2 linked regions of the Cohnella abietis genome follow. The protein of the gene in region 1 interacts with the protein of each later gene in a pairwise test. Links are inferred from orthologs where the notes say so. Each region holds a gene or a part of one and is shown on either strand. Other genes may lie near its edges.

What was found. Proteins that work in one complex are often made in the same cells at the same time.
Region 2: the proteins of trhO (region 1) and rplL interact in binary tests that used the Escherichia coli proteins (3 or more experiments, as listed by UniProt). The link is inferred for Cohnella abietis from one-to-one orthologs.

What each region holds. Positions count from the first base shown.
Region 1 is NZ_AP019400.1:4,052,349-4,056,497, forward strand. The notes cover bases 744-3,572. They hold trhO (oxygen-dependent tRNA uridine(34) hydroxylase TrhO), read left to right. Parts: upstream 744-1,619; coding sequence 1,620-2,525; downstream 2,526-3,572. Other genes in these bases: KCTCHS21_RS17635 (copper ion binding protein), read right to left, coding at 763-963; KCTCHS21_RS17640 (metal-sensitive transcriptional regulator), read right to left, coding at 985-1,344; KCTCHS21_RS17650 (helix-turn-helix transcriptional regulator), read left to right, coding at 2,556-3,182; KCTCHS21_RS17655 (ATP-binding protein), read right to left, coding at 3,262-3,572. Outside these bases: KCTCHS21_RS17630 (heavy metal translocating P-type ATPase), read right to left, coding at 1-677; more of KCTCHS21_RS17655, read right to left, coding at 3,573-4,149. UniProt on the Escherichia coli protein: Catalyzes oxygen-dependent 5-hydroxyuridine (ho5U) modification at position 34 in tRNAs, the first step in 5-carboxymethoxyuridine (cmo5U) biosynthesis.
Region 2 is NZ_AP019400.1:6,151,936-6,155,370, forward strand. What follows is about bases 1-2,775. They hold rplL (50S ribosomal protein L7/L12), read right to left. Parts: upstream 1,682-2,775; coding sequence 1,319-1,681; downstream 1-1,318. Other genes in these bases: rpoB (DNA-directed RNA polymerase subunit beta), read right to left, coding at 1-352; KCTCHS21_RS27015 (class I SAM-dependent methyltransferase), read right to left, coding at 605-1,210; rplJ (50S ribosomal protein L10), read right to left, coding at 1,740-2,240; rplA (50S ribosomal protein L1), read right to left, coding at 2,558-2,775. Outside these bases: more of rplA, read right to left, coding at 2,776-3,250; rplK (50S ribosomal protein L11), read right to left, coding at 3,346-3,435. UniProt on the Escherichia coli protein: The binding site for several of the GTPase factors involved in protein synthesis (IF-2, EF-Tu, EF-G and RF3). Is thus essential for accurate translation.

The DNA of each region.
Region 1 (4,149 bases):
GAACGTCCTTTTGCCAACGATTCGAATAATTTACCCATCAGAATCAATGTAATTAACACAGAGCTTGTCTCGTAATACATGTCGACTTGATGATGATGGCTACCTATGGATTGTATCGTTAAGTAAAGACTGTAGAAATAAGCAGCAGAAGTTCCTAGAGCAACAAGAACATCCATATTCGCACTTCCATTACGCAAAGCTTTATAGGCTCCAACATAAAACTGCCAGCCTATAATGAACTGAACAGGAGTAGCAAGCGTCAGCTGAAACCAAGGATTCATGAATAATTCTGGTACCCAAATCCATGATGTAAAAGAGAAGTGACCAACCATCGCCCACAGTAGCGGAAGAGACAAGAGAACCGAAACCAGTAGCTTAAGCTGCTGCCTGCGTACCTCTTTCTTCCTATCTGCGCCAATGTCCCTCTGCTCCTCCTTCTCTTTGGCGTGATAGCCTAGCTGCTCCACCTTCTTAATTAAATCGGGAAGTGAAACAGATGAAGCACTATATTGTACTTGAGCAGTTTCAAGCGCCAAATTTACTGTAGCCAGGGAAACCCCCTCAAGCTTGTTTAACCCTTTCTCAATCCGATTCGCACAAGCGGCACAAGTCATTCCAGTAATCTGCAGAGAAGCTTGCTGTCCGCTATTTGAAGAATTCATTGTGTCTGTACTCATAATGATCAGCCTCGCTCACTTCATACCCACTAGGGGTATATTTTATTGTAAAAAAAGAGGCCATCAACGATGACCCCGAATGTAATTAGACAATATCGTACCCTTGATCCTCGATAGCCTCTTTAATCGCTTCTACAGTTGTTGTAGCTTCGTCGTAGCTAATCGAGACAGAACCTTTGGAAAGATCCACTTTAGCCTCTGCACCTAGGTTTTTCATCGCACCTTCTACTGAGCTTACGCAATGACCACAGGACATTCCTTGTACGTTTAATGTAATATTTGACATCTATTATCCCTCCAAAATGTATTATTTCATTAATTTATTAACCGTAATCAGCAATTCATCAATGACCTCGTGATCACCAGACTGGATTCTATCGACAACGCAGCTTTTCATGTGACCTTCAAGCAGTAGCTTTCCAACGCTATTAAGCGCTGACTGGGCAGCGGCAATCTGATTCAGTACGTCATCACAATAAGTATCCTTTTCAATAAGTCCTTTAATCCCGCGAATCTGTCCTTCAACCCGATTCAATCTTGAAATGAGATTCGACTTCATTTTATCCGAATGATGGCTTTTTCTTTCCTGATCCTTATCATTCGAATTGGCAGAACAATGATCATCGTGAGCATTTTGAACATTGTCTACTTTGTGCTCTTCAGCCATATGTGACCACCTCACAATCCCATTCTAATATACCCCCACGGGGTATGTCAAGTGGCGAAAAACTAATATCCTGCTTTTAGCCTACGCTCTCATTAATTGATTTCTCACTATTATGTCACACATTGTAAACTTGTATGTTGACTATGTATGCGCAACACTCTAAAATATAAAAATAAAGCGATAAATGACAACGTGCCTAGAAACACGGCGGAAGAGAAAGGAACCTCTTTTTCTTCCGCCCTTCTGTGTTCCAAATCAATTTTTGAAAGGTGAATATGATTATGAACCAATACCAAATTCTACTCTTCTATAAATATGTACCCATTACAGATGCCGAGATTTTCGCCGCAGAGCATCTTCAATATTGCAAAGAGCTTGGAATTAAAGGGCGTATATTAATAGCTGACGAAGGAATCAACGGAACGTTATCGGGAACGATTGAACAAACCGAGCGTTATATGGCAGACATTCAGAAGAATCCTCTTTTCTCTGATATTGTCTTTAAAATAGATCCGTCTGAAGGTCACTCATTTAAGAAGCTATTCGTACGCTACAAGCAAGAATTAGTCACACTTCGATACCACAAGAAGCTTAATCCAAATACCGACGGTGGTGGAAGACTTAAACCGAAGGAATTTCACGAGTATATGCAAAGAGACGATGTTATTATTCTGGATGGAAGAAGCGATTATGAATATGACCTCGGCCATTTCCGTAATGCGATCAAGCCGGATGTAGATTCATTCCGTGAATTCCCTGAATGGATTCGTGAAAATTTTGCCGAGCATAAGGATAAGCAGATTCTAACCTACTGTACAGGCGGCATCCGATGCGAAATGCTCACTGCTGTTCTCATCAATGAAGGATTTAAAGATGTTTTCCAGCTGGATGGCGGCATTGTAACGTATGGTCAAGACCCTGAAGTTCAGGGCAAAGGCTTTGACGGCAATTTGTACGTCTTTGATGAGCGGGTTTCCGTGCGGATTAATCAGACCGATGAGCATATTCTTGTTGGGGAATGTCATCATTGTGCTAAGCCAACAGATCGATATATTAATTGCGAAGACGATACCTGCCATCTACAGCATCTCGTTTGTGAAGAGTGTGAGACGACAAAGCTTGGTTATTGCTCAACAGATTGTGAAGAACATGATAGAGCAGCAGTTGCCTCATCGAGTTAATAACATTGGTAGAATCAGGTGGTGGTAGAAGTGAATGCTGAGCAGGATTTGTCTACCCGAGAGAGAATTATGCAGATGCTCAAAACGATGGGCGAGCTAAGCACGAAGGATATTACCGCCCAGCTAGGGATAACAGGTATGGCCGTTCGACGTCATATTTCCGCTCTGGAGCGAGACGAGCTTATTGAATCCACAACAGTTAGGCTGCCGATGGGTAGACCTACAGCTGTCTATCGCTTATCTGCGAAGGCAGAGGATTTTTTTCCGAAAAAATACCACGCGGTTGCACTCGACCTCCTCTCAGAGCTTGAAGGCGACTCAGGCCAAGAGATGGTTAATCGGTTGTTTGATCTTAGGAAAATATCTTTGTTGAAGAAGCTGGAAAATAAAATGCAGGGTCGCGATCTTGAAGGTAAGGTAGCTATGCTTTCCGATATTCAGAACGAGAACGGGTATATGGCTTCTTGGGAGAAGAGCGGTCATGAGGAGTATATTCTAACTGAATATAATTGTCCGATCTATCAAGTTGCCAACAAGTATAATCATGCCTGTAGCTGCGAGCTAAGCCTGTTCAAATCTCTGCTCGATGCCAAGGTGGAACGATCTGATTGTTTGGCCAAAGGCGGCAGCAAGTGTGTTTACCACATTCGGGCGTAAGCATATAAAAAAGCATTCCAAAAGTGATCAACTTCTGGAATGCTTTTTTTATATCGATTGAGCACACACCCTAAGCCCTTTAGCTTCTATTTACCTTCAGTCTAATCTCCACGCATGTTCCTTCCCCAAGCTTGCTGCTGATAACTATTGTCCCTTTGTGGTTGGCGATAATACGTTGACTTACCATAAGTCCGAGACCGTTGCCGGAAGGCTTAGTCGTAAAGAACGGCTCACCCAAGCGAGGCATCTCCTCAGTGGAAATTCCGCGACCTTGATCGATGATCCTAATGACAACAGCTTCATCCGACTGAACATAATGCAGCTTAACAGTAATTATTCCACCAGTAGGCATCGCTTCTATAGCATTCTTAAAAATATTAAGAAATACCTGCTTTAATTGATTCACTTCACAAGCAATTAGCGGAATATCTTGCTCGAACGATGTTTCGAAATGAACATTGATAAAGCTTGCATGCGAATCGAGCAACGAAATCATATCATTAAGTATGTTTCGAATATCGGCTTGTTCATATTCGCTGACTTGTGGTTTAGCTAGCACTAAAAACTCGCTAACGATAAAGTTAATTCTATCCAGCTCAGATAACATAATATCTAAATGAGTATCTGATAAAGAGCCTTGCTGTTTGTTTAGCTGTACGAACCCCCTTAATGTTGTCAGCGGATTGCGAATTTCATGAGCGACTCCGGCTGCAAGCTGTCCAACAACAGATAGCTTCTCCGATCGGCGTATAACCTCTTCCGTTTGTTTACGCGCCGTTATGTTTCTTGAAATTTCAGCTACAGCTACGATTACCCCTTTCACATCGTGAATCGGGGATACCGTTATACTGACTTCTATAGATTCACCGCTTTTTATATGACGAATGGTTTCATAATCTGCTACTGATTTCCCTTGACCTATACTCTCTAGTATGTCCTCATACTCCTTGAGCTGCGCTTCCGGAAT
Region 2 (3,435 bases), 2.1 Mb from region 1 along the record:
TGAGCGGAAAATCACCCATAAATACTTCTTGTTCCTTAACTTCGCCTGTTTCCTTGTTGAGCAAACGAACCTTAACACGAAGTGGAGCTGCGTAAGTTACATCGCGTTCTTTCGATTCATCAACTGAATATTTCGGATCACCTAAGCTATAGTCGATAAACTCCAAAACTAAGTTGCCGGTAAAATCCGAAATTGGCGAAATATCCTGAAAAATTTCCCGCAAGCCCTCGTCCAAAAACTTCTGGTACGATTGTTGTTGGATTTCGATCAGGTTCGGGACTTCCAACACTTCATTAATGCGGGCGTAGCTGCGCCGTGCACGGCGACCATACTGAACAAGATGTCCTGCCAACTTAACCTCACCCCTTAAGTCTGCTTCAACACAAAAATAAAGAAAAGCCCTTATGCGCCGGTTGGCGGCACAATGGCAACTCATCCTGCCTTTACCCCAAAACAAACCCATTATACGTCAATTAGAGTGAATTTATTCTAGGAATGGAATAGGGCATACAGGTTTAATGTGTTAAAGACAATTAGCCCATCCTAATACTGACATTTTTTAATAATACCACAGCAGAAATGTCAAGTCAAATCTTAATTATTTTTACTTGCGTGTGCAGCAGTAAAGTCTAAATCCCTTGTCTTTACCTACTTCAACAACCTCATCTTCTCCATACACTTCTTCTAGCTTCGCTCTAGCCGTTGGAGCTCCTTGCTTGTTTTGAATTACAACCCACGTCTTCCCGCCAGGATTCAGCCGTGCCCAAGATTGCTCTAGCAATTGATGTACAACTGCTTTGCCCGCTCGAATGGGGGGGTTGGACAAAATTACATCGAAGGTTTCGGCTTCAACAGCAGAGAAAAGGTCGCTATATGCAAAGGATACATTATGTACCCCATTCACCTTTGCATTGTGTTTGGCCAACTCAACAGCGCGCTCATTAATGTCGATAAGCGTAACATGTCCTTGCGGCGCAAGGCGGGCAGCAATTAATCCGATCGGTCCGTAGCCGCAACCGATATCCAGAACCTTAGCATCACTTGGAAATTCCATACCCTCGATGAGTACCCGGCTGCCATAGTCCACCCCGTCCCGCGAAAACACGCCAGCATCCGACGTCAATCGAAGCTTAAACCCGCGAAGCAATGTTTCGAAGTCTTGACGGTTACTTGCCGATTGAGGCTTATTCGAATAGTAATGATCGTTCACCCAAGCTCCTCCAAAGTTACGGATTAGATCGCTTTCTTTAGCATTATCATGTTTATACACGAACAAACCCCTCGAAGAAAATCTTCAAGGGGTTTGATGATCCGCTTCTTACTTAACTTCTACTTTAGCGCCAGCTTCTTCAAGCTTAGCTTTAACAGCATCTGCTTCTTCTTTAGCTACTTTTTCTTTGATTGCTTTTGGAGCGTTGTCTACAAGATCTTTCGCTTCTTTCAGGCCAAGACCTGTGATTTCGCGAACAGCCTTGATAACGTTGATTTTGGAAGCACCAGCTTCGATAAGAACAACATCGAATTCGGATTGTTCTTCAACTTCAGCAGCAGCAACAGCGCCACCAGCAGCAACTGGAGCTGCAGCAGTAACACCAAATTCTTCTTCGATTGCTTTAACTAGATCGTTCAATTCAAGAACAGTCATGCCTTTAATGGCTTCTAAGATTGCTTCTTTGCTCATTGTAGTATCCTCCATTATTTGAGATCATATGATCTTCTTTTTTTGATAATCAGTTGTCTTACGCGCTTGCTTCGTTCTTCTCCGAAACCGCTTTGACAGCGAGTGCGAAGTTGCGAACTGGTGCTTGCAGGACGCTGAGCAACATGGAAAGCAATCCATCGCGGGACGGAAGCTCTGCAAGTGCTTTAACTTGAGCTGCATCAACAAAACGACCTTCAACTACGCCGCCTTTAACTTTAAGAGCATCGTTTTTCCGAGCAAAATCACTAATGATTTTCGCTGGAGCAACAACATCTTTACCGAAAGCAATAGCAGTAGGTCCAGTTAAGATAGACTCAAGCTCGTTCAATTCAACATTTGCAGCAGCACGGCTAACCAAAGAGTTTTTCAACACTTGGAATTCAATGCCGGCTTCACGCAATTGTTTACGAAGCTGTGTTACTTGCGCCACGTTCAAGCCACGATAGTCAGCAATAACCGTACAGTTGCTTTCGCGTAGCTTAGTCGCAATAACCTCAACCTCTTGCTCTTTTGCCTGAATGATTTTCGCATTTGCCATTGTGTACACCTCCTAAGTCTTGGCATTACCGTATATTTATCTCGCAATAGTCTGGGAGGCATAAAGAAATGCCTCCGCAGATTCGCGAAGGCATGACGTGATCTTACTCTATTATCAAAATGCAGCGCACTTTGCAAAAGAGGAAAACTCTATCCACACACCTCGGTAGGGAATTAAGCTTGCATAACGGTTAAAGGTTATGTGTCGCACCTACGGTCTACGGTATCCATATTCAATTTCAGCTTTATTAGCTTACCACTAGGGCTTGCCAATGTCAAAGACAGTTTTTACCGTCCGAGCTCCTAGGAGCGATCGGTTTAGCGATAAACGGACGCATTTACACGAGCGCCTGGTCCCATCGTCGAAGAGATCGAGATGTTCTTCAGGTAAATGCCCTTGGAAGATGCGGGTTTAGCACGGCTCAATGCCTCAATCAGAGCATTAAGGTTTTCATTCAATTTCTCAGAATCGAACGAAACCTTTCCGATTGGTGCATGGATTTGACCTGCTTTGTCGAGACGATATTCGATTTTACCGGCTTTAATCTCAGCGATGGCTTTTGCAACATCATTCGTTACAGTGCCTGCTTTAGGGTTAGGCATCAAACCTTTACCCCCGAGAATACGGCCAAGCTTACCGACTTCACTCATCATGTCCGGAGTTGCAACGCAAACGTCGAACTCGAACCATCCTTGTTGGATTTTAGCGATGAGGTCTGCGTCTCCTACATAATCCGCGCCAGCAGCTTCAGCTTCCTTCAGCTTGTCGCCTTTTGCGAATACGAGAACGCGTTGCGTTTTGCCGGTGCCGTGAGGCAGGACGACTACGCCACGTACAGCTTGATCTTGCTTTCTCGGATCAACGCCGAGACGGACAGCCGCTTCAACAGTTTCGTCGAATTTAGCTGTTGCCGCTTTCTTCACGAGCTCGATTGCTTCCAACGATTCGTAGGTAGCATCGCGATCGATCAGCTTAACGGACTCTGCATATTTCTTACCGTGTTTAGCCAAGTTGTTCTCCTCCTTTGTGGTTTTAACGGAAGTTTCCTCCCACAAGCGGTTCTAGGAACCGCGTTACGTTAGTCAGCCATATCAGCTGCAAACGATTAGTCTTCGATTACAACGCCCATGCTGCGAGCAGTTCCTTCGATCATACGCATAGCTGCTTCAACGGAAGCCGCGTTAAGATCTTGCAT